DNA from 3 places in the Streptomyces sp. NPDC048637 genome. Region 3 is predicted to be linked to each of the others. Evidence: riboswitches for the same ligand, from Rfam matches in the RefSeq annotation. Region 3 holds a riboswitch; each other region holds the start of a gene.

Region 1 (9,400 bases), on a different contig from region 3:
GACCCCAGAGCGCGAGGACGATGAAGCCGATGAGGAATCCGTAGACGACCGCGACCACGGGGAAGAGGAACTGCGCGATCTCGTTCTGCTCGCCCCGCTTGAGGCGGGGGATGCGGTGCCGGACCGTCGCCTGGACGGCCGCTGTCCCGCCGGCGATCACGACGACGAGGCCTGCCAACAGCAACCAGGAAGGGAGGTTGGTCACGATCCAACGGGTCACGGCCACTGTTCCACGCTCCTGACGTACCCCACACCAGCCACCACGGCGCGGTGGCCAACGAAGGCACCGGGCTGCGGACACGCCTGCTGCGTCCCTTCGGTGAGCGAGTGCCGCCCTTCGGCGCGCGATTGCCCCTGCTTGGGTGCGCGATGACCCCTGCTTCGGTGCGCGATGACCGCGCATGATCGGCACCCACCGGGCGCGGGACACTGCCGCACCTGGGCCCCCGTAAACGATCTGCCACACTGGACGGACCATGCCTGCACCCGGAGAACTCACTTTCGTAGCGCCGCGCGGGGCCAAGAAGCCTCCGCGGCACCTTGCCGATCTCAGCCCCGTCGAGCGTCGCGAGGCGGTGGCGGCGATCGGAGAGAAGCCGTTTCGCGCCAAGCAGCTGTCGCAGCACTACTTCGCCCGTTATGCGCACGACCCGGCGCAGTGGACCGACATCCCGGCCGCGGCGCGCGAGAAGCTGGCGAGCGAGCTGCTGCCGGATCTGATGAAGGTCATGCGGCACATCTCGTGCGACGACGACACCACACGCAAGACGCTGTGGAAGCTGCATGACGGGACGCTCGTCGAGTCGGTGCTGATGCGCTACCCGGACCGGGTCACCATGTGCATCTCCTCGCAGGCCGGCTGCGGGATGAACTGCCCGTTCTGTGCCACCGGCCAGGCAGGACTGGACCGTAACCTCTCCACCGCCGAGATCGTGCACCAGATCGTCGACGGGATGCGTGCGCTGCGCGACGGTGAGGTGCCCGGCGGACCGGCGCGGCTGTCCAACATCGTCTTCATGGGGATGGGGGAGCCGCTCGCCAACTACAAGCGGGTGGTCGGCGCGATCCGGCGGCTGACGGATCCCGAGCCGGACGGGCTGGGGCTGTCCCAGCGGGGTATCACCGTCTCCACGGTCGGCCTGGTCCCGGCGATGCTGCGGTTCGCCGACGAAGGCTTCAAGTGCCGGCTGGCCGTGTCGCTGCACGCCCCGGACGACGAGCTGCGCGACACGCTGGTGCCCGTCAACACGCGCTGGAAGGTGCGGGAGGTGCTGGACGCGGCGTGGGAGTACGCCGAGAAGTCCGGCCGCCGGATCTCCATCGAGTACGCGCTGATCCGGGACATCAACGACCAGGCATGGCGCGGTGATCTGCTGGGCCGGCTGCTGAAGGGCAAGCGGGTCCATGTGAACCTGATTCCGCTGAACCCGACGCCCGGCTCGAAGTGGACCGCGTCGCGTCCCGAGGACGAGCGGGCGTTCGTCCAGGCCATCGAGGCGCACGGGGTGCCGGTGACGGTCCGCGACACCCGCGGCCAGGAGATCGACGGTGCCTGCGGGCAGCTCGCGGCCTCGGAACGCTGACCGCCCGCTGGTACCGTGTGGTCGAACAAATGCATATTCCGACAGGGGAGCGCCACAGCGCTGAGAGTGCGGAAGCGCCGTAGTCCTACGGTGCCCGCAGACCCTTGAACCTCGCCCGGGTCATTCCGGGTAGGAAGTTCGGTCGTCACTCATGCTGTTGCGCCCTGCCCGAAGTCCGCTCCGTACGTCCTGGGACGTCGGGAACGGCGGACATCGGGCAGGGCCGCGTCTCTTCCTGGCCAGCCAGGAGGAACTCAGTGAGCACCACCAGCAGGATCACCGCGACGGCGGTCGTCGCCGCGGTCGGTATGGCCGCCCTCGCCGGGTGCGGCAGCTCGGGCGGCGGGAGTGCGGACGCCAAAACCGTCACGCTGGTCAGCCATGACTCGTTCCGCGTCTCCAAGTCCGTGCTGGCCGCCTTCGAGAAAAAGAGCGGCTACAAGGTCACGATGCTCAAGGGCGGGGACGCCGGCAAGGCCGTGAACCAGGCGATCCTGTCCAAGGGCAACCCCCAGGGCGATGTCTTCTTCGGGATCGACAACACCCTGCTCTCGCGCGGTCTGGACGAGGGCCTCTTCAGCCCGTATCAGGCCAAGGGGCTGCAGAGCGTCCCGGCGGGGCTGCAGCTCGACAAGGGCGAGCACCGGGTCACCCCGCTCGACTACGGCGACATCTGCGTCAACTACGACCGCGGCTACTTCGACCGGCACAAGATCGCGCCGCCGAAGACCTTCGACGATCTGCTCAAGCCCCGGTACAAGGGGCTGCTCGTCACGGAGAACGCCGCCACCTCCTCCCCGGGACTCGCCTTCCAGCTCGGCACCATCGCCAAGTACGGCGAAAAGGGCTGGCCGGACTACTGGAAGAAGCTCAAGGCCAATGGCGTCGAGGTCGTCGACGGCTGGGACCAGGCCTACTACGACCGGTTCTCCGGCTCCGCGGCCGGCAAGGGCAAGGGCGACAAGCCGCTGGTGGTCTCCTACGCCTCCAGCCCGCCCGCCGAGGTGCTCGGCAAGAAGCCCGCGCCCAAGGAGGCACCGACCGGTGTCGCGACCGGCACCTGCTTCCGGCAGATCGAGTTCGGCGGTCTGCTCAAGGGCGCGAAGAACGAGAAGGGCGGCAAGGCGCTGCTGGACTTCCTGCTGAGCAAGGAGTTCCAGGAGGACGTACCGCTGCAGATGTTCGTCAACCCGGCCCGCAAGGATGCCGAGGTGCCGGAGCTGTTCACCAAGTACGGCACGACGATCGACAAGCCGGCGACACTGGCCCCCGAGACGATCACCAAGAACCGCGAACAGTGGATCAAGCAGTGGTCCTCACTCGTTCTGAAGTAGCGCCTGCGGACGTCACGGGCGCCCGGCGCGGCAGGCCCGCGCGGGGGACGGCGGTGCGGCTCGGCCTGATGGCGGTGCCGCTCGCCTTCTTCGCGCTGTTCTTCGCCTATCCCGTGGTGGCGATCGTCGGACGGGGGCTCAAGGACGGCGGGCAGTGGCAGCTCAGCCGGTTCGGCGCGGTGCTGAGCGACCCGGATGTCGTGCAGGTGCTGTGGTTCACCGTCTGGCAGGCGGCGGCCTCGACCGGGCTGACGCTGCTGGTCGCGCTGCCCGGCGCCTATGTCTTCGCGCGCTTCGACTTCCCCGGCAAACAGCTGCTGCGGGCGGTCGTGGCGGTGCCGTTCGTGCTGCCGACCGTCGTCGTCGGCTCGGCCTTCCTGGCGCTGGTCGGGCGGGGCGGACTGGTGGACGACCTGTGGGGCGTGCGCCTGGACACCTCGGTGTGGGCGATTCTGCTGGCGCATGTCTTCTTCAACTACGCCGTGGTCGTACGGACCGTCGGCGGGCTCTGGGGACAGCTCGATCCGCGTCAGGAAGAGGCGGCGCGGGTGCTGGGCGCCGGGCGGTTCGAGGCCTGGCGGCGGGTCACGCTGCCCGCGTTGGGGCCGGCCGTCGCGGCCGCCGCCCTGATGGTCTTTCTGTTCACCTTCACCTCCTTCGGGGTGGTGCAGATTCTCGGCGGCCCCACCTTCTCCACGCTGGAGGTGGAGATCTACCGGCAGACCGCGGACTTCCTGGATCTGCCGACGGCCGCCGTCCTCACCATGATCCAATTCGCGGCGGTGCTGGGCGTACTGGCGCTGCACGCCTGGACCGTGCGCCGCCGGGAATCCGCGCTCCGGCTCGTGGACGCGTCGCAGACGGCCCGCCGGCCGCGCGGCGGTGGCCAGTGGGCGCTGCTGTGGGGGACGTTCGCCGTCATCGCCGTGCTGCTGCTCGTGCCGCTGGTGGTGCTCGTCGAGCGGTCGTTCGCCGGGCCGGACGGCTACGGAGCGGTCTTCTACACCTCGCTGAGCTCCGCCGCGAGCGCCGACAGCACCTTCGCCGTCGCCCCCCTCGACGCCCTGTGGAACTCCCTCGCCTACGGGGCCGCGGCCACCGTGATCGCGCTGGTGGTGGGCGGACTGGCGGCCGCCGCCCTGACCCTCCCGAGGCTGCGCCGCGGCCCGTCCGGGCGGACCCCCGTGGTCAGCCGGTTCGTCCGCGGCTTCGACGTGCTGCTGATGCTGCCCCTGGGAGTCTCCGCGGTGACCGTGGGCTTCGGCTTTCTGATCACCCTCGACGAACCCCCGCTCGACCTGCGCGCCTCGTGGTGGCTGGTCCCGCTCGCCCAGGCGCTGGTGGGGGTGCCGTTCGTGGTCCGGACGATGCTGCCGGTCCTCCGGGCCGTCGACGGCCGGCTGCGGGAGGCGGCCGCCGTACTCGGCGCCTCGCCCTGGCGGGTGTGGCGCGAGGTCGACCTGCCGATGGTGCGGCGGGCGCTGCTGATCGCCGCGGGCTTCGCCTTCGCCGTGTCGCTCGGTGAGTTCGGCGCGACGGTCTTCATCGCACGGCCGGACCAGCCGACGCTGCCGGTCGCCGTGGCCCGGCTGCTGGGGCGTGCGGGGGAGCTCAACTACGGGCAGGCGATGGCCTTGTCGACCATCTTGATGGTGGTGTGCGCCGCCGCCCTGCTGGTACTGGAGCGCCTGCGACCCATCGACCGATCCGGGGAGTTCTAGATGACGGCACAGGCCGGCACCACGGCGCAGGAGCTGCTGCGGCTGGGCGGGGTGACCGTCCGCTTCGGCAGCCGCGGCCGCCCCGCGCTGGACGCGGTGGACCTGGAGGTCGCCGCCCACGAAATCGTATGCGTCCTGGGGCCGAGCGGCAGCGGCAAGTCCACCCTGCTGAGAGTGGTCGCCGGGCTCCAACAGGCCGACGCGGGGCAGGTGTTGCTGGAGGGGCGGGATCAGTCGGGAGTGCCCACACACCGGCGCGGGGTCGGCCTGATGTTCCAGGACCACCAGCTCTTCCCGCAGCGCGATGTCGCGGGAAACGTCGCCTTCGGGCTGCGGATGCGGCGTTCCTCGCGCGGTGACCAGGAGCGTACGGTCGCCGGACTCCTGGACCTCGTGGGGCTGCCGGGCGCCCAGCGGCGCGCCGTGGCGTCCCTGTCCGGCGGCGAACAGCAGCGGGTCGCCCTGGCCCGCGCCCTGGCCCCGCGCCCCCGTCTGCTGATGCTGGACGAGCCCCTCGGCCAGCTCGACCGCGGGCTGCGCGAACGGCTGGTCGTCGAACTCCGCCGGCTCTTCCACGAGTTGGGCACGACCGTGCTGGCCGTCACCCACGACCAGGGCGAGGCCTTTGCGCTCGCGGACCGGGTCGTGGTGATGCAGGACGGCCGGATCGCGCAGACCGGCACCCCGCTGGAGGTCTGGCAGCGGCCCGCGACCGAATTCGTCGCCCGCTTCCTCGGCTTCGACAACGTGGTCGAGGCGACGGTGCAGGGCGAGGCCGCCGCCACCCCCTGGGGGAAGGTGCCCGTCCCGGCAGCCACCCCGGACGGGCCGTGCCGGCTGCTGGTACGGCCGGCCGGTGTGCGGTTGACGGCCGCCCCGGAGGGCCTGCCGTGCACGGTCGCGGCCCGTACCTTCCGCGGCACCCATGTCGCGCTGCTGCTCCAGCCCTCCGGCGGACCGCAGGTGGAGGCGGCCTGCGCACTGCGGGACGCGCCCGAAGTGGGCGAGCGGGTGGGCATCGCCTTCCATGCGCAGGACGTGGTGGTGCTGGACGCCTCCGCCCCGGCGGGCTGACCGCGCGGCGGGGCATCCGGTGGGGCGCCGGGCCGTGGGCCGCCACCAGGCGCCCCACGTCCGGCAGTTGCGCCGTGCAGGCGCGGCGGCGGCCTCAGCGGGCCGCGGCCTCCGTGGGCAGCTCGTCGGCCTCCGATGACCCGGCCTGAGGTGCGCCGGGCTCCGGCTCCGGCTCGCCGAACCAGGCGACCGCGACAGCGCCGGCCACCGCCACCACGAAGCCGAGGACCGCGACCCAGGCGAAGCCCGGACGGGAGGAGTCACCCAGCCACAGCACCCCGAGAATGCCGGGGACCACCGTCTCGCCCACCACCAGCGCCGCCGTGGCGCCGTTCACCGAGCCGATCTGCAGGGCGACGGTGTGCAGGTACATGCCCCCGATACCGGCGACGAGAATCGCGTAGAGAGCGGGGTCGCCGAGCAGGGACGGCAGGTGGAAGGGTTCCACACCGTTCAGCACCCGTACGCCCACACCGAGCGCGCCGAACCCCAGCCCGGAGAGCAGACCCGCCAGGATCGCGGCCCGTCCGCCGAGCAGCCGCACGATCAGTGTGCCGCCGCCGATGAGCACGAGGGAGGCGACGAGCAGCCACCAGTGTGTGGCGATCGGTGTGTGGCCGCTGCCCTCCGGCCCGGCGGCCGTGGCCAGCAGCACCAGTGCCGAGCAGACCACCGCGATGGACGACCACTCCGCCCGGTTGAGCCGGATACCGAGGAGCTTGATGCTCAGTACGGCCGTGATCACGAGATTGGCGCTGATCACCGTCTGGGAGAGGAACAGCGGCAGCATCCGGGCCGCCAGCGCGCCGAGCCCGAACCCCACGAAGTCCAGCACTGTGCCCACCATGAATTCCCAGGTCACGGCCGCCTTCGCGGTCGACGACAGGCTGGGTCCGCCATGCTGGGTGACACCGGTGTCGGAGGACGCGGCCGCCTCCCGGCGGGCGGACTTGCGGGAGCCCACCGCCTGCAGGACCGATCCCGTGCCGTAGCAGGCCGACGCCGCCACGGCCGTCAGAAGGCCGATGATCACCAAGAGCTCCGTTCGCCTGCTGTCTGCATTACCTGTTCATTACCTTCCTGGCAGACGTGCATTTCGGGGCGGGAGTTGCCTCCGGTGGCAAACACGTCGAGTCGCCGAACGGCGGGGAAGTGGCGGGCCTTCGGCACGGGGGAGACGGAGGGCGGCGGCCGGGTCAGGAAAGCGCCTGGGAGCGGAGGCGGGCCAGCGCGTCCGGGGCGTCGTCCACCGAGTCGACCAGGGCGATCCGGGCCGCCATGGGCCGGTCCGCGGCGAGCGCCTGGAGCAGCGGCCAGGTGGGGAGCTTCTCGGTCCAGTGCGCGCGGTTCACCAGCACCATCGGGGTCGGCTCGCCCCGCGACCCGTAGTAGTTCGGGGTCGCGTTGTCGAAGATCTCCTGGACGGTCCCGGCCGCGCCCGGCAGGAACACGACGCCGGCACGGGAGCGCGCCAGCAGGCCGTCCTCACGCACCGCGTTGACGAAGTACTTCGCTATGTGGGATGCGAAGGCGTTCGGCGGCTCATGGCCGTAGAACCAGGTGGGGATGCCGACCGAGGTGCCGCCGCCCGGCCGGCTGCGCCGTATCTCGAAGGCGGCCTGTGCCCAGTCCGTGACGGACGGGGTGAAGTGCGGCGTCTTGGCGAGGAGTTCCAGCGCCGAGTCGAGCATCTCGTCCTCGAAGGGCGCGGCGTACGCCCCGAGGTTCGCCGCCTCCATCGCGCCGGGGCCGCCACCGGTCGCGACGGTCAGCCCGTCGCGGGTGAGCCGGCGGCCGAGCCGGGCCGCGCCCGCGTAGGCCGCGGAGCCGCGCTCCAGGGCGTGGCCGCCCATGATGCCCACCACCTGGGCACCGGCGAGGTGTTCGTCCAGGGCGTCGGAGACGGCGTCGTCGTGGATGCTGCGCAGCATGGAGGCGAAGATGTCGCCGTCCGACTTGGTCTCCTGGTACCAGCCGTAGGTGCGGGCGTCCGGGGTGGCGTCGAAGCCGGCGTCGGCCAGCCCCTCGAAGAGCTCGTCCGGGCCGTAGAGGACGCCCCGGTACGGATCGAACGGCAGGCCCGGTACGGGAGGAAAGACCAGAGCGCCACCGGCGCGTATCTTGGCGGCGGCGTCCGGCTCCATGACGCAGCCGAGGAACACCGACTCCGTGGTGTCCGCGCTGAGCAGCGCGAAGGTACGGTCCGTCAGATCGACCGACTGGACGCGATGTCCGGCGAGACTGCCCGAGGCGACCACCCGGTCGAACTCCTCGAGGGACTCGATCTCACGGTCGTCGTGGTCGTGGTGGGCGTGGCGGGGTGCTGGGGGCTGTGAATTCGACTGCACGTCCGTCATGTTAGGACCGCAGTGTCGCCACCAGGGGGCCGAGGTGTCCGTCCGCGGCCGCCGCGTCGAGTGCGTCGCGCAGCGCACCGTCGTAGGTCGGGCGCGCCTGCTGCTGTACTTCCCTGCCCTCGTCCGTGATCACGCTGTACACACCGCGCCGGTCATCGGGGCACAGGTCGCGGCGGGTCAGCCCGGACGACTCCAGGCGGGAGGCCAGCCGGCTCACGGAGCTCTGGTTGAGGCCGATGAGGTCGGCGAGCTCCTGCATCCGCAGCTCACCGTCGTCCGACTCGGCCAGCCTGGCCAGCGCGCGGTACTCGGACAGGCCGATGCTGTGATGCTGCTGCAGGGCTTTCGCCAGCTCCTGCTCGACGCGTGTGTGCAGCGTTCCGAGCAGGTCCCAGTGCTCCGCGTCCATCGCCCTCTGCCTTCTTCTGCCTCTTTGCCGTGTGTCGCTGGGCTCTTGACAGGAGCGTACATGCAACAGAAACTTGTGTATGTGCATGCAAGTGATTGCCGGGTGGGTGACGTGTGCGCAGGGAATCGAGGGGGAGAGCGATGACGATGTCGGTGGACGTTGCCGCCGAGGGACAGGGGCGGCGGGGGATCGAGCAGATCGCCACGACGCCCGACTGGTACGAGCCGTACAAGATCTCGCAGGCCGTCAGGGCGGGCGGACTGATCCATGTCTCGGGCCAGGTGGGTGTCGACGAACAGGGCCGGACCGTCGCCGACGACTTCCTGACGCAAGGGCGTCAGGCGTTCGCGAATGTCGAGCGGGTGCTCGCCGCAGGGGGTGCCGTGCTCGCCGATGTGGTGAAGGTGGGCCTCTTCGTCACCGACATGGCTGCCGACCTCGGCCATGTCAGCACGCTGCGCGAGGAGTTCCTGTCCGCGCCCTATCCCGCGGAGACGCCCGTGGAAGTGTCCTCGCTGGCTCAGCCGGAGTGGCGGATAGAGGTGGAGGTCACGGCGCTCGCGCGCTGAGGCGTCGCCCCCGCCCGCACCGGACCGCGCGGTGGTGCGGCCAGGGGGCGCCGGGGGTGCCCAGGCCTGTTGGTGCCGCGGACTGTTGCGGAGTCCGGGGCGGACCCGCCGCCCGACGGTGGCGCGGTCGGCATGCCGCGCCGCCGTCGGGCGGCGCCGTCAGGTGGACGGACCGCCCTGCGCCAACACCCTCAATGCACCAGCGGAAGTGTGGCCATTTCCGCGACGGTCCAGGTCAGGGGGGCCAGGACGATGACCAGAGCCAGGAAGCGCAGGGCTGCGGCGCGGTGGAGGACGGAGGCGGACGCACCCAGGCGGCGGAGGGCTGCCGTGGTGTGGGCGCGGGCCGAGCG
Region 2 (9,400 bases), on a different contig from region 3:
CCAGGGTCTCGGCGGCGTCGAGCAGTTCGATCGGGTCGGGCAGCAGGGTGCGCTCGTCGGCGACGACCTCCAGCTTGATCCAGTCCGTGCCGAGCGCTTCCCGGGCGAGCCGGGCGGTGAGCACCGCTTCACCCGCGGTGAAGCAGCCCGCGGTGTTCGGCAGTACCCGGATGCTGTGGCGTTCCAGTACGGACAGCACCGAGCCCTGCACGGTCGGATCCAGCCGCCGCATGGCGACCGTTGTCACCTCCGTACCGGAGGCGAGCAGCGCCCGCTCCAGGACGTCGAGGCTGGGCGCACCACCGGTCCCCATGATCAGACGGGAGTCGAAGGTGGTGCCGGCAAGAGTGAGCGGATCGTCGGCCATGTCTGCGGATCAGCCTCCCTGGACTGCGGTGAGTACCTCGACGCGGTCGCCGTCGCCGAGTGGGGTGGTGGGCCACTGGGTGCGCGGCACCACGATTTCGTTGACCGCCGCGGCCACCCCGGCGGGTGCCTGGGACAGCGTCGCGACGATCTGGTCGAGGGTGAGTCCGCCGGGGATCGCACGGGCCTCGCCGTTGACGGACACGGACACGGTGGACGCGCTCATGCGCCGGCCTCGCTTCGTTGGGCGGGTGTGCCGTGGCCACCCGCGTACCTCTTCACCGTTCGGTCACTGCGCTCGCTCATACGGGCTGCTCCTCGGGGGCACGGGTGCGCTCCGGTCCCGGGGTGGCGGGGGAGAAGCGCACGGGGGAGAAGGGGCGGGCCTCTTCGGGGAGGCTCCCGGTGGCCAGCACTTCGGCCATCGCGTCACCGGTGACCGGCGCCAGCAGGACACCGTTGCGGAAGTGGCCGGTGGCCAGATGGAGGCCGGGCAGCTCGGTCGGCCCGAGCAGCGGCGCGTTGTCGGGGGCGGTGGGGCGCAGCCCGGCGCAGGTCTCGACCAGCGGCAGCTCGGTGATGCCGGGGACCAGCTCGTGGGCGTCCCGCAGCAGCTCGTAGACCCCGCCCGCGGTCACCGTGGTGTCCCAGCCCAGCTCCTCGCTGGTGGCGCCGACGACCAGTTCGCCGTTCTCCCGCGGCACCAGGTAGAGGGGCCCGCCGCGGACGACGGCCCGTACGGTGCGCGACAGGAAGGCGGGGCTGCCGGCCGGCACGTCCGGCAGCCGCAGCCGCAGCACCTGGCCCTTGACCGGCCGCACCGGCGGCAGCACCTCGTCGGGGACGCCGGCGAGACGGCCGCTCTGGCTGCCCGCGGCCAGCACGACCTGACCCGCCGACAGCCGTGTGCCGTCGGCGAGTTCGGCGCCCGTGGCGCGCCCGCCGCTGACCGTCAGCCGCGCGGCCGGGCTCCGGTGGAACGCCACTCCGGCGCGCTCACAGGCGGCCAGCAGGGCGCTCACCAGCCGCCGCGGATCGACCTGATGGTCGCCGTCCACCCGCAGCCCGCCGCGCACCCCGGGGGCCAGCATCGGCTCCAGACGGCGGCACTCGCGCCCCGTGAGCCACTGCGAGTCCAGCCCCGAGCGGGTCTGCAGCGCATGCAGCTCGCGCAGATGGGCGCGGTCGTCGGCGTCCAGCGCGACGGCCAGGGTGCCGCACCGCCGGTAGCCGATCCGCTGCCCGGCGGCCTCCTCCAGCTCTTCCGTGAAACGGGGGTAGCGCTGTGCCGAGGCGAGATTGAGGCCCAGCAGGGTCTGCTCGCCGTAGTGGAGCTCGGTGACCGCGGCCAGCATCCCGGCGGCGACCCGGGCCGCGCCGCCGCCGGGCGCGGGGTCGGCCAGCGCGACGGTCAGCCCGCGGCCGGCCGCCCGCCAGGCGGTGACCAGGCCGATGATGCCGCCGCCGAGGACGAGTACATCGGGACCCGGCGCGGCCGCTCCCGACGGTGTGGCGGATGAATGCATGGGCTTCCAGCCCCTCCCTTCGCCGGCATGACCCGGATCAGGTTCGTACGGTCGGAGGCCGGCCAGCCTCCCTCTCAGCCCGGTCCGCCCGGGCTCCCGCGAGTGCGTGTATCCATCACCCTAATACGGGGCTGCGACGCGCCGTAAGGCCACGCTCCGCGGCTACCCGGGGCCCGCACCCCGGGACGGCCGATCGTGACGGTGTGTCAGAGATCTCCTTGCGTGCTGCTGCGAGCGGCGTCACGGACCGTCCTAGAGTGATCGGGTGAGCGAGCAGAGCAAGTCCTCCCAGGCCCCTGACCGCACGCCGCGCGTCGTGATCGTCGGCGCGGGAATCGCGGGAGTGCAGACCGCGGTCGCCCTGCGCGAACAGGGCTGGCGCGGCGCGATCACGCTCCTCGGCGACGAGCCCCACCAGCCCTACGACCGGCCGCCGCTGTCCAAGGCGGTCCTGCTGGGCAAGGCCGAAGGCTCCACCTTCGACGTCGACTTCGCCGCGCTCGGCATCGAGCTCCATCTCGGCCGCCCGGTCACCGCCCTGCTGCCGGACGCCCATGTCGTCGAGACGGCCGGCGGACCGGTCTCCTACGACTACGCGGTCATCGCCACCGGTGCCGACCCGATCGTGCTGCCCGGCAGTGAGGGCCTGCCCGGCGTTCACCTGCTGCGCACCCTGGACGACGCCGAACGGCTGCGGCCGGTGCTCGCCGCCCAGCACGAGATCGTGGTCGTCGGGGCCGGCTGGATCGGCGCCGAGTTCGCGACCGCGGCACGCGAGGCGGGCTGCGCGGTCACCGTCGTCGAGGCCGCCGACCGCCCGCTGGCCGGTGCGCTGCCCGCCGAGGTCGCCGCCCATATGACCGGCTGGTACACGGACGCCGGTGCCGAGCTGCGCACCGGTGCCCGGGTGGCGTCCGTCACCGCGGGCGCGGTCACCCTCGCGGACGGCACGACCCTGCCGGCCGACGCGGTGGTCATCGGGATCGGCGCCCGGCCCGCGACCGCCTGGCTGGCCGGCTCGGGCGTCGAGGTCGCACCGCAGGACGGCTCCGTCCTCGCCGACGACCAGCTGCGCACCTCCGTGGCCGACGTCTACGCGGTGGGCGACTGCGCCTCCTTCCCATCGGCCCGCTACGGCACCCGCCTGCTGATCCACCACTGGGACAACGCCCTCCAGGGCCCCCGTACGGTCGCCGAGAACATTGCCCGCGGCGACGCCGAAGGGCTGGTCTACGACCCTGTGCCGTACTTCTGGTCCGAGCAGTTCGGCCGGTTCGTGCAGTACGCGGGCCATCACGGGAACGCCGACGAGCTGGTCTGGCGCGGTGACCCGGCCGGGGCCGCCTGGTCGGTGATCTGGCTGCGGGAGGGGCGGCTCGTCGCGCTGCTGGCCGTGGGGCGGCCGCGGGACCTCGCCCAGGGGCGCAAGCTGATCGAGCGGGGCGTCGTACTGGACCGTGAGCGGGCCGCGAATGCGTCGGTGCCGCTGAAGTCCGCGGCCGTGTAGCGGGCGCCGGCCCGCCCTGTGACCGCCGGCTGCCGGCCTGTCGGACAGCCCCTTGCGCCGTCACCCGCCGGTGTGCAGGAAGCCCCTGATGGCGATGCCCGGCTACCGGCTGTCAGTGCGAGGTGGCAGGCTTGTCCTGTGACCGAGATTGACGCAAACATCGATGGACTCGTCCCCGCCTGGCTCACCCTCCCCGACATCGCCGAACAGCTCGGCGTCGAGGTGACGCGTGTGCGGCAGCTGGTCAAGGAGGGCCAGCTGATCGCGGTGCGCCGCGGCGAGAACAGGGCGCTGCATGTGCCCGCCGATTTCATCCAGGACGACAAGGTGGTCAAGGGCCTCGTCGGTACCCTCACCCTCCTCAAGGACGACGGCTTCACTGACGTGGAGATGCTGGAGTGGCTGTTCACCCCGGATGAGAGCCTGCCCGGCACGCCTGCCCAGGCGCTGCGCGAGAATCGCGGTACGGAGGTGAAGCGCCGGGCCCAGGCGCTCGCCGTCTGACCCGCCCGGCGCGGCGCGCTCGGCCGCCGCACCCGCATCCGTAACCGCACCCGAGGGGCGTACGTGCCGGAAGGCCCGGCCGTACGCCCCCGACCTGGGGGGAAGCCGCCCGATGAGCACCGCACGACAGGCCCTGTCCGACGCCCGGCTCTATCTCTGCACGGACGCCCGTAAGCGGCAGGGCGATCTCCCGCAGTTCCTGGACACGGTGCTCGCCTCGGGCGTGGACATCGTCCAGCTGCGCGACAAGGGCATGGAGGCCGGAGAGGAGCTCCGGCATCTCGAGGTCTTCGCGGACGCCTGCCGGCGGCACGGAAAGCTGCTGGCGGTCAACGACCGGGCGGATGTCGCCCATGCGATCGGCAGCGAGGTGCTGCACCTCGGCCAGGGCGATCTGCCGGTGCCGGCCGCCCGCGCCCTCCTCGGCCCGGACATCCTCATCGGCCGCTCCACCCATGCCGAGGCCGAGGTGGACGCCGCGCTCGCCGAGGCCGGTGTGGACTACTTCTGCACGGGCCCGTGCTGGCCCACCCCCACCAAGCCGGGCCGCCACGCCCCCGGCCTCGACCTGGTCCGCCATACGGCTGCCCGGGCCCCCGAGCGCCCCTGGTTCGCGATCGGCGGGATCGACGCCGGGAATCTGGACGAGGTGCTGCGGGCCGGTGCCCGTCGGGTCGTCGTGGTCCGCGCGATCACCGAGGCGGACGATCCGGGAGCTGCGGCCGCCTCCCTGGCCAAGCGCATCCGGACCTGGGACGCCCAGAAGCTCCCGGGGTGACCGGGATCACTTCGCGGCGGCGACTTGCGGGCGAGGGAAACTTTCCTGTCGTCCTGGCGACCGGAAAATGTCCAACCAGTGGACACGAAGCCGACCAACCAGGCATTACGCCGATGCCGGTTGGTGTGCGCCCGGCCGGTGGTTAACCTGCCGGTATGGCCCTAGGTACAGCTTCCACCAGGACTGATCGTGCGCACACGGTGCGCGAACTGCTCGCTTCCGGCAAGCAGTCCTATTCGTTCGAGTTCGCTGCCCCGAAGACCGAGAAGGGTGAGCGGACCCTGTGGAACGCCATTCGTCGGATCGAGGCCGTCTCCCCGACCTTCGTTTCCGTGACGTACGGCGCCGGCGGCACCTCCCGTGACGGCACGGTGCGCGCCACTGAGCGCATCGCCACCGACACCACCCTGACCCCGGTCGCCCATCTGACCGCGGTCAACCACTCCACGGCGGACCTGCGCAACATCATCGGCCAGTACGCCGGCGCCGGGATCCGCAACATGCTCGCGCTGCGCGGCGACCCGCCCGGTGACCCGATGGGCGAGTGGGTCAGGCACCCCGACGGCGTCGGCTACGCCGCCGACCTGGTCCGGCTGATCAAGGAGTCCGGCGACTTCTGCGTCGGCGTCGCGGCCTTCCCCGAGATGCATCCGCGCTCGGCGGACTGGGACACCGATGTGGCACACTTCGTCGCCAAGTGCCGGGCCGGTGCGGACTTCGCCATCACCCAGATGTTCTTCTACCCGGAGGACTACTTCCGGCTCCGGGACCGGGTTGCGGCGGCGGGTTGCTCCACGCCGATCATTCCGGAGATCATGCCGGTGACGAACGTGCGCCAGATCGAACGGTTCGCTCAGCTCAGCAACGCGGCTTTCCCGCCCGAGCTTGCGGAGCGCATCCTGGCCGTCAAGGACGACCCCGCGGCGGTACGCTCCATTGGGATCGAGTACGCAACGGAACTGTGCGCACGCTTGATGGCCGAGGATGTTCCCGGGTTGCACTTCATTACCCTGAACCACTCCACGGCGACCCTGGAAATCTACGAGAATCTGGGCCTGCACCAGCAGTCCTGATCACGGTGGCCGGCGAGCGGCGGAAGAGGGGCGTATATGGGCTGGACGATCCTCTACATCGCATTCGGTCTGGTCGCCCTGTGGCTGCTGGGTGAGGTGCTGCTCCAGTACAAGGCGCGGCTGCGCTGGCGACTGGTCGCCTTCACCGGCTTCCTCGGTGTGGTCATCGGCGTGATCATCCCCTCGGTGATCGTGATCGGGCTGGGCCTGATCGCCTTCGCCATCGGGCAGACGAATGTGACGCTCTCCTTCCGCCGCGGCTTCACCACCGGCTGGTCCCTGGGCGGCAAGCCCGGTGAGAGCCGGCGCCGGCGGGCCCGCCCGGCCGGTCCGCCGTCCGCCGAACCGACCCTGCAGGTCTCCGGCCTGGAGGCGGTACCGCCCACCGACGGCACCGGCCCGGTCCTCGACGGGGGCCCGGACACCTTCGAGAGCACCGGCGGCTTCCAGAGCCGGGACGCCTTCGCCGCGCAGGAGACCTTCGTCGCACAGGAGCCCTTCGCCGCGCAGGAAACCTTTGCCGGGCAGGGCTCCTACGGCGGGCCGGGCTCCTACAACTACAACGCCGACGACGGCTACCGCGGCCAGGACCCCTACCAGCCGCAGCAGGACCAGGACGCCTACGCCACCCAGCCGTTCGCGGTCCAGGACGACTACGCGGCACGGGCCGACGCCACCGCCGTCTACGCCCCGCAGCCGATGCCCGACGAGACGGGCCAGTACGGCATCTACAGTCCCGATGCCCGCGCCCAGCAGAACGGCTACGGCTACGACGCCTACAACGGCGCCGCGGGCAACGGGAACGGCGACGGCAACGGCTATGCCTACGACGGCAGTTACGGCCAGGGCCCCGGCGCCCAGGACCCCTATGCCGACCCTTACGCGGCATACGGCGACGGCCTGGGCCAGGGCGGGCAGGCGCCCTACGCAGACCCGTACCTCGGCACCCAGCAGTACGCCGCGCCCTACGACCCGTACGCGCAGCCGGACCCCTACGCCCAACCGCCCTACGCCGCGCAGCAGTACGACAGCCAGGGGCAGCCGCTGGGCCAGTACCCGGGCCAGGGCTACGGGGAGACCCCGCCCGGCGGCGTCTGGGTCCCCCAGCAGCGCGACGGTGAACTCCCGCCCGAGCAGCCCTATCCGCCCTACCAGCAGCCGGGTTACGACGGGCAGCAGTACCGCTACTGAGCCGGCGGCCGGATGACCGGCCGGACGGTGCTACGGGTCCCCGCGGCCCGTCACCCTTCCCTTCAGTCGAGCCGTGTCTCAGGTGGAGGCGCGCATCGCGTCGAGCCGTGCCTCAGGTGGAGCCGTGCCTCACGTCGAGCTGCGCATCGCGTCGAGCCGTGTCTCAGGTGGAGCCGTGCCTCGCGTCGAGCCGCGCCTCGCATCGAGCCGTGCCACGCGTCGAGCTGCGCCTCAGGTGGAGCCGTGCTTCACGTCGAGCTGCGCCTCAGGTGGAGCCGTGCTTCACGTCGAGCCGTGCCAGTCGTCGCCGTTCACGATGAGGCCCGCGACGATCGCGCCGGACATCCCGGCATGCGCCGGCCCGCCGCCCGGGTGCGACCAGCCACCGACCGCGTAGAGCCCCGGTATCCGGGTGCGGTTGCCGGGCCGCAGGAACCGGCCCTCCTGGCCCGCCAGCGCCGGTCCCGGCACCAGCGCGTCGTCCGCCGGGGGTAGCACCTCCCGCCACAGCACCCGCTCCCGCAGCCCGGGAACCGCGGCCTCGGCGACCTCGGTCATCCGCTCCGCGCCGGCCGCCACGGCCTCCCCGTCCTGCCAGTCGACCGGCCCGTGCGGAGCCACCGTCGCGGTGAGGGTCACGGCCTCATGGGCATCGTCCGGCCGGGTGGTCGGGTCGTCCGGGCGCAGCACCGTCACCGTGGGCCGGTCACAAGGGGTCCGCGGCCCGGACCCGTCGCCGAACACGCCCTCCAACTCGGCCGTGCGGTCCGCAGCATGGACCACCGTCCGATGCGCGGCGTCCCCGGGGCGCGCGCCGCGCAGCGCGAGACAGACCGTGAGCCGTCCGGTGGCACGGTCACCCGGCCCCAGGGCGGGGCGGACATCGTCCGCACCCCACGGCTCCCGCCCCCGGCAGAGCTCCACGAGCCGCACCGGGTCGACGCCCGCGACCACGAACTCCGCCTCGGACACCCGGCCGTCGGCCAGCTCGACGCCCGCCGCCCGGCCGTCCTTCTCCACGATCCCGGTCACCGCCGCGCCGAAGCTGAACTCCACCTTGCGCGCCACACAGCGCTCGTACAGCGCGTCGGCCAGCGCCCCCATACCGCCGCGCGGGTACCAACTCCCGAAGGTCTGCTCCATGTACGGCAGCACGACGGCGCTCGCCGGGGCGCTGCGCGGGTCGAAGCCGTACGCCAGCGCATGGCTCTCCAGCAGCGCGATCAGCCGGGGATCGGCCAGCTCGCGGCGGGCCACCTCGGCGAGGGTGGCGGTCGTGGGGCCCTTGCCCCGGCCGAACAGGCCGCGTCTGCGCACCGCCGGATACGGATCGCGCCCCAGCACCCGCCAGTCCTGCCACAGCGGCTCCTCCAGGAGCGGCCGGCGGGTGGCGTCCCAGGCATCGCGGGCGCGGCCCACCAGCTCGCTCCAGCGCTCCCCGGAGCCCGCGCCCAGCGCCTCGTCCAGGGCCGCCAGCACCCCGGCCCGCGAGGCGTTCGGCAGCGAGACGGCCGTGCCGTCGGCGAAGACATGCCGGGCCGCGGGGTCGACCTGGGACAGCTCGATACAGCTCTCCAACGGCTCCCGGCCGGTCTTGAGAAACAGATCGCGGTAGACGGCCGGCAGATGCAGCAGCCCCGGCCCCGTATCGAAGGCGAAGCCGTCCCGTGCCAGCCGCCGCACCGCGCCGCCATACGTCGCGCCGCGCTCGAACACCGCCACCCGGTGGCCCGCGACGGCCAGCCGGGCAGCGGCTGCCATCGCGCCCATCCCGGCGCCGATCACCGCAATCCGTGCCATGCCTGCGACTTTATCCGGACCCACTGACAACGCCCGCACGGCTGTGGAAGGCCGGGCCCGACAGCGCCCGCGCGCCACCGGCGGCAGCCCGCCGTCAGGTCACCGGAGGTGCCGCACCGTCCACCGCGGCCGGCCGCTTCTCCGCCCGCCGCTGCCGCCGCCGCTGGAGGAATCTGCGGATCCGCGACCACAGGAAGACCACCACCGCGATCCCCGCGGCCAGCAGCGTCCCCGCGATGACCGCCGCGGCCACCGGATGGAACACGGCGAAGGCGATGAGCGCAGCGACCCCCAGATCCTCGGCCAGGCTCACCACGATGTTGCTGGCCGGCTCCGGCGAGGTGTTGACCGCGATCCGTGTGCCCGCCTTGACCAGATGGCTCAGCAGCGCCGTGGAGCCGCCCACCACGCCCGCCGCCAGCTCGGGCAGCGAACCGTTGTGGCCGGCCAGCAGCGCCGCCACCACACCGCCGGCGACCGGCCGGATCACCGTGTGCACCGCATCCCAGACCGAGTCCACGAATGGGATCTTGTCGGCGACGGCCTCGACCACGAACAGCACCCCGGCCACGATCAGCACATCGGGGCGCTGCAGCGCGGCGGGCACCTCATCGGTGACGCCGGTCGCGCCGAGCAGACCGAAGAGCAGGACGAC
Region 3 (9,400 bases):
GCGGGTCGGCAGACCCACGGCCTCGGTACGGCGTCCTGACGACGGCCTACAGCGCCTTACGGAACTCCTCCGCGGCCTGCAGGAACAGATCCATCGCCGGGCTCTCGCCGATCGTCACCCGCACCCCCTCACCGGGGAACGGCCGCACCACCACCCCGGCCCGCTCGCAGGCCGCGGCAAAGTCGGCCGTACGGTCCCCCAGCCGCAGCCAGACGAAGTTGGCCTGCGATTCCGGGACCGTCCAGCCCTGCCCGAGCAGACCGTCCACCACCCGCGCCCGCTCGGCCACCAGGGCATCGACCCGCTCCAGCAGCGCCGCCTCGCTGCGCAGCGACGCCACCGCCGCCTCCTGCGCGAGCTGGCTGACCCCGAAGGGCACCGCCGTCTTGCGCAGCGCCGCGGCCACCGGCTCATGCGCCACCGCGAAGCCGACCCGCAGCCCCGCCAGGCCGTACGCCTTGGAGAAGGTCCGCAGCACACACACGTTGGGGCGGTCGTGGTAGAGATCGATACCGTCCGGTACCTCGGCGTCCCGGATGAACTCGCGATAGGCCTCGTCCAGCACCACCAGCACATCGCCCGGCACCCGGTCCAGGAAGGACTCCAGCTCCGCACGGCGTACGACGGTGCCGGTGGGGTTGTTGGGGTTGCAGACGAAGATCAACCGGGTCCGGTCGGTGATCGCGGCAAGCATCGCCTCCAGGTCGTGCACCTCGCCCGAGGTCAGCGGGACCTGCACGGCCGTGGCGCCGGAGACCTGGGTGATGATCGGGTACGCCTCGAACGAGCGCCAGGCGTAGATCACTTCATCACCGGGCCCGGCCGTCGCCTGGACCAGCTGCTGGGCCACCCCGACCGACCCGGTGCCCGTCGCCAGATGCTCCACCGGCACCGAGAACCGCTCGGACAGCTCCGCCATCAGGCCCGTGCAGGCCATGTCCGGGTAGCGGTTGACGGCCCCGGCAGCGGTCACCGTGCTCTCCAGGACGCCCGGCAGCGGCGGATAGGGGTTCTCGTTGGAGGACAGCTTGTATGTGACGGGGCCGCCGACCGCCGCCGGCCGACCCGGCTTGTAGGTGGGGACGCCGTCCAGCGCAGCACGCAGCTTCGGGGTCTTCTCGCTCACCGCAGGTCCTCCTCGACCGTCCGCTCATCTCCAATACTGCACACCTTATGAGGATTGACCCGTTCGGCGGCAGCCCCGACCCGGCGGCAGCACCTCTCCACTCTCCGGACGGCCCTCCGGAGAGCCCCGCGCAAAACCCCCTGGGAGCGCTCCCCGAACCGGCGCGCGCCGGTGGCTTACGCCGTGGCGCGCATCCCCCGTCAAGGTGACTTGAGACCACTTCGGGACCGGAACCGATCGACAGGTGAAGGCGGAAAATCTCCCGCATAATGATCACTATTCACGTCAACTCCCTTTATTTTGCAGGGAATTGATGATTGATCACCGTGCAGAAACGTGCCTTTCCACAGCCGTTGGTGGCCCCCCGTGAATGCGCCTCACGAGCCCTACTATCGGCTCGCCATGACAGCAGCAGGGAAGCACCAGGTGAGCCGGTCGACCGGTCGCCGGCTGGGGCGGGCGGGCATCCGGGACGTGGCCGCCGCAGCCGGTGTGTCGATCACGACTGTCTCCGACGCGCTCAACGGCAAGGGCCGGCTTCCGGATGCCACCCGTAGCCATGTCCGCGAGGTGGCCGACCGGCTGGGCTACCGCCCGTCCGCAGCCGCCCGCACCCTCCGTACCGGTAAGTCAGGGCTCCTCGGCCTGACCGTGACCACGTACGGGGACGAACCCTTCACCTTCACCGAATTCGCCTATTTCGCGGAGATGGCCAGAGCCGCCACCTCCGCGGCCCTGGCCCGCGGCTATGCGCTGGTCATCCTCCCGGCGACCTCCCGCCACGACGTGTGGTCCAACGTCGCCCTCGACGGCACCGTCGTCATCGACCCCGCCGACGGCGACCCCGTCGTCACCGAACTCGTCCGGCACGGCATCCCCGTCGTCTCCGACGGCCGCCCCGGCGGCGCACTGCCCGTCACCGGCTGGGTCGACAACGATCACGAGGCGGCCGTCCTCGGTCTGCTCGACCATCTCGCCGACGCCGGCGCCCGCCGCATCGGACTCCTCACGGGCAACACCACCGACACCTACACCCGGCTGTCCACCACCGCCTATCTGCGCTGGTGCGAACGGGTCGGCCAGGATCCGGTGTACGAGTCCTACCCGGCACACGACCCGTGCGCGGGGGCCGTCGCCGCCGACCGGCTGCTGGCCCGCCCGGACCGCCCGGACGCCGTCTACGGGCTCTTCGACCCCAACGGCACGGACCTGCTCGCCGCCGCCCGGCGCTACGGCCTGCGGGTGCCGGAGGACCTGCTGCTGGTCTGCTGCAGCGAGTCCACCCTCTACGCCGCCACCGAACCTCCGATCACCACGCTGTCCCTCAAACCGCGCCGCATCGGCACCGCCGTCATCCAGATCCTCATCGACGCCATCGAAGGGCTGGACCACGGCCGGCCCATCGAACAGGTGATACCTACCGATCTCATCGTCCGTGCCTCGTCCCAACGACGGTCACCGAGAACGACCGTCAGCCCGCCACGGGGACCGGCCGGCGACTGAGGGTGCTCCCACATACGGACGACCGGGCGTTCTCTTCCACGAGGAAAAAACAGGGCGATCCCGGGACAAATCAGCCGCGAACGCCGGGCTCCGGCGGATTGACCACCCCCGGGTGCGTCACAACCCGCGACCAGCATTCCTATGATGGGCGCACGACACCGCGGACCGCCGTCGACCAGGCAAAGGTCCGAGAGGTGCACGGCGGCGCGACGGTGGAGGGGTCGATGACTCAGGGGGCCAGTCTGGGACCCATGGTGCGAACCATGGCGGGAGAAACTCCGGCGCCTGCTCCGCCGCCCGGAGTGCCTTCCGGCACGCCCGCCGGGTCCCCCGCGCCGCCTGTCGGCCCGCCGCTCCATCTGCCCGCCGGTGCCCCTGCCGCGCCGCCGGCCGCGCCCCCCGTGGCGCCGCCGGCCGAGCTGCCCGAGGAGTACACCCCGACCGCGCGTGACCTCCCGGTCATCGCCCCCGGCCGTACGGACACCCTGATCGACCGCCCGGCGGTCGTCCCGGTGCCCGAACCGGCCACGGACCCCGACGCGCCCGAGGGCATGGGCCCGCTGTACGTCGTCGGCGATGTGCACGGCTACTACGACGAGCTGCGCGAGGCGCTGGCCGCCGAGGGCCTGATCGACGCCGACGGCAACTGGGCGGCGGGCAACGCCCGGCTCTGGTTCCTCGGCGACTTCACGGACCGCGGCCCGGACGGGATCGGCGTCATCGACCTCGTCATGCAGCTCTCCGCGGAGGCCGCAGCGGCCGGCGGCTACTGCAAGGCCCTGATGGGCAACCACGAGCTCCTGCTGCTGGGCGCCAAGCGGTTCGGCGACACCCCCGTACAGTCCGGCGCCGGCACCGCGTCCTTCCAGGCCGCCTGGCTCCTCAACGGCGGCCAGAAGACCGATATGGACCGCCTGGAGGACCACCACCTCCAGTGGATGGCCCGGCTGGACGCCGTGATGGAGGAGGACGGGCATCTGCTCGTGCACTCCGACACCACCGCCTACCTCGAATACGGCGACTCCATCGAGGCCGTCAACGACACCGTCCACGACGTGCTCACCCGCAGCGACGCCGACGAAGTCTGGGATCTGTTCCGGAAGTTCACCAAGCGCTTCGCCTTCCGCGACGAAGCCGGCTCGGAAGCCGTCCGGGAACTCCTCGATGCCTACGGCGGCGACCGCGTCGTCCACGGCCACAGCCCGATCCCGTATCTGCTGGGCGAGGTCGGCACGGAGGACGGCGAGAGCGACGGCGTCGCGGTCGACGGTCCGCATGTCTACGCCGACGGTCTGGCCATCGCCATGGACGGCGGCATCACGATGGCCGGAAAGCTATTGGTCGTTCAACTTCCCTTGGCTGGCTGAGGGTTGTACGGGTAGTCGTACGCCAGGCCGGCCGACGGGCGGTCAGGACGAAAACGGGGGACGGCACCGGCGGAAACCGGTCGGTGCATTACTCAATTTCCGCAAACTCTCTGTCACCCCGCGCCGGAGTCGCTCTACCATCGGGGCTATCCGTAGCAGGCTCTCCTCCGTTTCCGCCCACTGCCCGGCCAACGCCGGCCGTACGGCCCTACGGAGCATCGGGGGATGCACATGAACAGCGCTCCGCACCTGCTGAACGAGGACCGCGCGGAATTTGCGCGGATCCTCGATGAGGCGCTGCGTACCGCCCCATACCGCGCGGACGGCCTGACCGCCGCCGCGGGAGACCCTCTCCACACCGAGCAGTTGCGCACGATGGCACTCAGCGCGACCACCGCCATCGCTGCCTGCGCCGCGGCCGAATACCAACGCTATGTGCAGCTCCGCGCCGCATTGCGCGCGCCGGCGCCCACCGCGTCCGTCGCCGATACGGGCGGCGAGGAGCAGAACGCGGCCGATGACGGGAGACCAGGACCGGACAGCGACGCGGTCATCGACGAGGCCGAAAGCACCGGCGCCGGGCTGACCGCCATGATCGCCGTGCTCGCCCCTGTGCTCGCCGGCATCGCCGCGGTCCTGTTCCTCCTCATCGGGTATGTGCTGCGCGCCCTCAGCCCCGACAAATCCCTGGCCCAGCCGCTGATCAGCGTCGGCTGGATCTTCGCGGCGCTGACCGCGGCGGGCACCCTGGTCGCCATGGCCGGTCTGGTCATCACGGCGGTGCGCAACGGCGCGTCCGCCCAGGTCGCCGGAGCCGAGGGATCGGCCGAGGCACTGGACCAGGCCCGCGAGGCCTGGCGCCGCGCCCTTCTGGAGCGCGGTCTGCTGCCGTTTCTCCGAGCGGCTCTCGCCGACCCCACAGCCACCCCGGACGACGACCCGGCCCGCTACGTCCCGCGCCGCACCACGTCCCCCGAGAGCCGCATCCCGACCCTCGGCTACACCCGCCCCGAGTTCACCAGCCCCGACAGCGGCGCCTCGGGATCCCGCCCGCGCTACTCCAGCCCGGACTTCACCAGCCCCGATTACGGCGGGCCGGATCATCACCCGGATTAGGGCGGGCCGGACCACCACCCCGATGAGGGCGGGCCGGACCATCACGGCTCCATGGAGCTCCTGTCCCTGCGGTGCCGACCATCATCCCGCTCTGCTCGTGATCGCCCGGACAGTCCCTCGGCGCCCCCTAGGACGGTGGTACGCAGCAGACGAGTGTGGTGGAGGCACCGCCGGAGCCCCCACCACACGCCGTCAGCCGATCAGTCCGCCAACGGCAGGTACACCCGGTTCCCCGCCGCCGCGAACTCCTTCGACTTCTCGGCCATTCCGGCCTCGGGGTCGAGTGCCAGGTCGCCGCCGTGTTCGCGGCGGATGTCCTGGCTGATCTTCATCGAGCAAAACTTCGGGCCGCACATCGAGCAGAAGTGGGCCGTCTTCGCCGGTTCGGCGGGCAGCGTCTCGTCATGGAAGGCGCGAGCCGTGTCCGGGTCGAGGGCCAGGTTGAACTGATCCTCCCAGCGGAACTCGAAACGGGCGTCGGAGAGCGCGTCGTCCCATTCCTGAGCGCCCGGGTGGCCCTTGGCCAGGTCCGCCGCATGGGCCGCGATCTTGTACGTGATGACGCCGGTCTTGACGTCGTCGCGGTCCGGCAGGCCCAGGTGCTCCTTGGGCGTGACGTAACAGAGCATCGCGGTGCCCCACCAGGCGATCATCGCCGCGCCGATACCGGAGGTGATGTGGTCGTAGGCGGGCGCGATGTCGGTGGTCAGCGGGCCGAGCGTGTAGAACGGGGCCTCTTCGCAGATCTCCTGCTGGAGGTCGATGTTCTCCTTGATCTTGTGCATCGGGACATGTCCCGGGCCCTCGATCATGGTCTGTACGCCGTGCCGCTTGGCGATGGTGTTCAGCTCGCCGAGCGTCCGCAGCTCCGCGAACTGCGCCTCGTCGTTGGCGTCCGCGATGGAGCCGGGGCGCAGACCGTCACCGAGCGAGTAGGTGACGTCGTAGGAGGCGAGGATCTCGCAGAGCTCCTCGAAGTGCGTGTAGAGGAACGACTCCTGGTGGTGTGCCAGGCACCAGGCGGCCATGATCGAACCGCCGCGGGAGACGATGCCGGTCTTGCGGCGGGCCGTGAGGGGCACATAGCGGAGCAGCACCCCGGCGTGCACCGTCATGTAGTCGACGCCCTGTTCGGCCTGCTCGATGACGGTGTCCTTGTAGATCTCCCAGGTCAGCTCCTCGGCCTTGCCGTCGACCTTCTCCAGCGCCTGGTAGAGGGGGACGGTGCCGATGGGGACGGGGGAGTTGCGCAGCACCCACTCGCGGGTGGTGTGGATATTGCGGCCGGTGGACAGATCCATCACCGTGTCGGCGCCCCAACGGGTCGCCCAGGTCATCTTCTCCACCTCCTCCTCGATGGAGGAAGTGACCGCCGAATTGCCGATGTTGGCGTTCACCTTCACCAGGAAGTTCTTGCCGATGATCATCGGCTCGATCTCCGGGTGGTTGATGTTGGCCGGCAGCACCGCACGGCCGGCCGCGATCTCGTCGCGGACGAACTCGGGCGTGACCTTCTCGCGGAGGGCGACGTACTCCATCTCCGCGGTGATCTCGCCACGCTGGGCGTAGGCGAGCTGGGTGACCGCGGCGCCGTCACGGCCGCGGCGCGGCTGCCGGGGACGGCCGGGGAAGACCGCGTCGAGGTTCTTGAGTCCGCCGCGCGGCGAGGTGTGCTTGAGGCCGTCGTCCTCGGGCCGCATGGGGCGGCCCGCGTACTCCTCGGTGTCGCCGCGGCCGATGATCCAGTTCTCCCGCAGCGGCGTCAGGCCACGGCGGACGTCGGTTTCGATATTGGGGTCGGTGTACGGCCCTGACGTGTCGTAGAGCGTCACGTCCTTGCCGTTGGTGAGGTGCACCCGCCGGACCGGCACCCGAAGGTCCGGGCGCGATCCGGAGACATAGCCCTTGTGCCAGCCGATCTGCGGCTTTTCGCCACCGTTGGCACCCTTTTCGGGCGTGCGTGCATCCTGCAGAGTCATGAGACCCAACTCCCTACGCCGGCATTACCCGGTAACAGGTTCGGCGGTCGACGCAGCGGCTTCCGTCCGCCGGCGTTTCACGTGAAACGCCGCTGGGACGGAGGTCAGCGCCCTCTCAGCCCGGTGCTCCGAGCTCCCGCGATTGCAAAGTGCCACCACGGTAGCGGCCGATGTGGCGCGGTGAACAGTGGGCCCCTTGAGTTCTTGCGATGATCGGGCGGTGTCCCCTCACGAGTCCCACCATCACTCCGCGCCGCACTCCCATGCGCACGGCCATGGTCCTGCCGCGCCCGTCTCCCGACATCTGCGCAAGGTCATCGCGGCGGTACTGATCCCGTTCGCGGCCGCGGTGGCGGTCGGCCTGGTCGTGCTCTGGCCGGGCGGTGCACCGCCCCACAAACCGTCAGGGGTCGGCTTCGACCAGCCCACGGAGACGGCCAGAGTGGTCAAAGTGGTGGAGGTGAACTGTGCGGATGTCCATGCCGAACAGCAGCCCCAGCCCCCGTCGCCGACGGGGCAGCCACCGACCGGGGGAGCGGACAAGGGCAAGCCCTGCCAGCAGGCGACGATCGAAGTCACCACCGGGGAGAACAAGGGGCGCACCTTCCAGACGGTGGTGACACCGGACGCGCTGCGCCACTACACCACCGGCCAGGAGGTGGTGGTGGCGTACTCCCCCAAGGCGCCGAAGGATCTGCAGTACTCGGTCAGCGATGTCGACCGGTCGCTCCCGATGTGGCTGTTGGCCGCGATCTTCGCCTTCGCCGTGGTGATCGTCGGCCGGCTGCGCGGCCTACTCGCCCTGGTGGCGCTGGCGGCCAGCTTTGTGGTCCTGACGCTGTTCATCCTTCCGGCGATCCTGCAGGGCTCCAATCCACTGGTGGTGGCGGTGGTCGGCGGCAGCGCGATCATGCTGATCGCGCTGTACCTGTGCCATGGGCTGACGGCCCGTACCTCCGTGGCCGTGCTCGGCACGCTCGCCTCACTGCTGCTGATCGGGCTGCTCGGCTCGGTATTCATCGGCTGGGCGCTGCTGACCGGCAATACTGACGACACGACCGGGCTGGTGCACGGTCTGTACCCGGATATCGAGATCCGCGGTCTGCTGCTGGCGGGGATCATCATCGGCTCGCTGGGCGTGCTCGACGATGTGACGGTGACCCAGACCGCCGCGGTCTGGGAGCTCAAGGAGGCGGACCCGTCGGCCGGCTGGCGCAAGCTGTACGGCGCCGCGATGCGGATCGGCCGGGATCACATTGCGTCCGTCGTCAACACCCTTGTGCTGGCCTACGCGGGCGCCGCACTGCCGCTGCTTTTGCTGTTCTCGATCGCACAGAGCAGCGTCGGCACGGTCGCTTCGAGCGAGGTGGTTGCGGAGGAGATCGTCCGTACGCTCGTGGGCAGCATCGGACTGGTCGCCGCGGTGCCGCTGACCACCCTGCTGGCCGCGCTGGTCGTCTCGGCGGACCGGAAGCAGCAGAAGGAGCAGAGCGCGCCGACGGACGTCTTCACGGAAGCCGGACAGGGAGCCGGGACCGGAACCGGGGCGGGGTCCGGGGCCGGGGTTACCGGCGGCGTGCCGGCGAGCCCCACGGGTGGCCGGCCGGGACGACGTGGGGGACGCGGCAAGCGACGTAAGCAGTAAGGACGGGAAGGCCGGCGCGGGGGAGGGCCGACGGGGGCCGGGTCAGCCGGCCGGGGCCTCCGTGAGGATCTGGTCCAGTACGGCCTCCAGGGTGTCGCAGACCTCTTCCTTACCCAGCGGCACCAGCCGGTCCGTACGGTCCAGGAAGGCGACCAGCGGCGCCGCACTCACCCGGAACAGCGCACGCTCGGCGCCGACTTGAAGGCTGATGAGGACATCGCTGAGGTGCTCGGGGGAGGCCGGCTCGATACGCACATCGCCCTCACCGGACGGCCGGCTCAGCCCGTCCAGCAGCAGCTCCCGGCCGAATGCCCAGGTCACCGGCGCATCGCCGGGCAGGTCGAAGGTGAGGCGGACGGCGTACGGATCGGCGCTGGCGAAGTCCAGCTCCACCGGAATCCGGAACGCAAGCTCCTCCGAGACGACGAAGCTCATGATCACTTCTGCCTGAACTGTGTCGGTCATCAACCACTGCCCCGCACTTGATCGGAGATGGCCGGGAAACAACCCCCGTAGCCCTATTGGCGCCATCGTCTGCCACGTGCCAGCAGATCACAAGGAGTGAGTTTTCAGATACTGATAGAGAAGGCGAGTGTCGTTAGTGTCGCCTCCGCCATTTTCCGTAGTCGGTCTGTAACGGACCGCAATCGACGCAGTTCGTCCA

Evidence for each region. Region 3 has a riboswitch for thiamine pyrophosphate ahead of thiC (phosphomethylpyrimidine synthase ThiC). Riboswitches for the same ligand answer to the same signal wherever they lie in the genome.
Region 1: linked by a shared signal. The riboswitch ahead of AB0C46_RS23820 (thiamine ABC transporter substrate-binding protein) and the one ahead of thiC (phosphomethylpyrimidine synthase ThiC) in region 3 are both predicted to bind thiamine pyrophosphate.
Region 2: linked by a shared signal. The riboswitch ahead of thiO (glycine oxidase ThiO) and the one ahead of thiC (phosphomethylpyrimidine synthase ThiC) in region 3 are both predicted to bind thiamine pyrophosphate.

The regions. Positions count from the first base shown of each region.
Region 1 is NZ_JBEZHQ010000020.1:33,685-43,084, reverse strand. It holds gene AB0C46_RS23830 (hypothetical protein) at 1-226, opposite strand, end outside; gene rlmN (23S rRNA (adenine(2503)-C(2))-methyltransferase RlmN) at 477-1,583, shown strand; TPP riboswitch at 1,617-1,737, shown strand; gene AB0C46_RS23820 (thiamine ABC transporter substrate-binding protein) at 1,841-2,917, shown strand; gene AB0C46_RS23815 (iron ABC transporter permease) at 2,986-4,638, shown strand; gene AB0C46_RS23810 (ABC transporter ATP-binding protein) at 4,639-5,712, shown strand; gene AB0C46_RS23805 (hypothetical protein) at 5,807-6,745, opposite strand; gene AB0C46_RS23800 (LOG family protein) at 6,909-8,069, opposite strand; gene AB0C46_RS23795 (MarR family transcriptional regulator) at 8,071-8,478, opposite strand; gene AB0C46_RS23790 (Rid family hydrolase) at 8,619-9,047, shown strand; gene AB0C46_RS23785 (hypothetical protein) at 9,239-9,400, opposite strand, start outside.
Region 2 is NZ_JBEZHQ010000045.1:540-9,939, forward strand. It holds gene AB0C46_RS35145 (thiazole synthase) at 1-367, opposite strand, end outside; gene thiS (sulfur carrier protein ThiS) at 377-592, opposite strand; gene thiO (glycine oxidase ThiO) at 669-1,892, opposite strand; TPP riboswitch at 1,890-2,002, opposite strand; gene AB0C46_RS35160 (FAD-dependent oxidoreductase) at 2,158-3,399, shown strand; gene AB0C46_RS35165 (Rv2175c family DNA-binding protein) at 3,538-3,903, shown strand; gene thiE (thiamine phosphate synthase) at 4,016-4,681, shown strand; gene metF (methylenetetrahydrofolate reductase [NAD(P)H]) at 4,837-5,754, shown strand; gene AB0C46_RS35180 (hypothetical protein) at 5,791-6,945, shown strand; gene AB0C46_RS35185 (NAD(P)/FAD-dependent oxidoreductase) at 7,228-8,745, opposite strand; gene AB0C46_RS35190 (DUF4126 domain-containing protein) at 8,840-9,400, opposite strand, start outside.
Region 3 is NZ_JBEZHQ010000002.1:99,243-108,642, reverse strand. It holds gene hisC (histidinol-phosphate transaminase) at 47-1,126, opposite strand; gene AB0C46_RS03300 (LacI family DNA-binding transcriptional regulator) at 1,529-2,629, shown strand; gene AB0C46_RS03295 (metallophosphoesterase) at 2,893-3,996, shown strand; gene AB0C46_RS03290 (hypothetical protein) at 4,222-5,112, shown strand; gene thiC (phosphomethylpyrimidine synthase ThiC) at 5,313-7,091, opposite strand; TPP riboswitch at 7,085-7,241, opposite strand; gene AB0C46_RS03280 (YibE/F family protein) at 7,312-8,736, shown strand; gene AB0C46_RS03275 (SsgA family sporulation/cell division regulator) at 8,779-9,201, opposite strand; gene AB0C46_RS03270 (IclR family transcriptional regulator C-terminal domain-containing protein) at 9,306-9,400, opposite strand, start outside.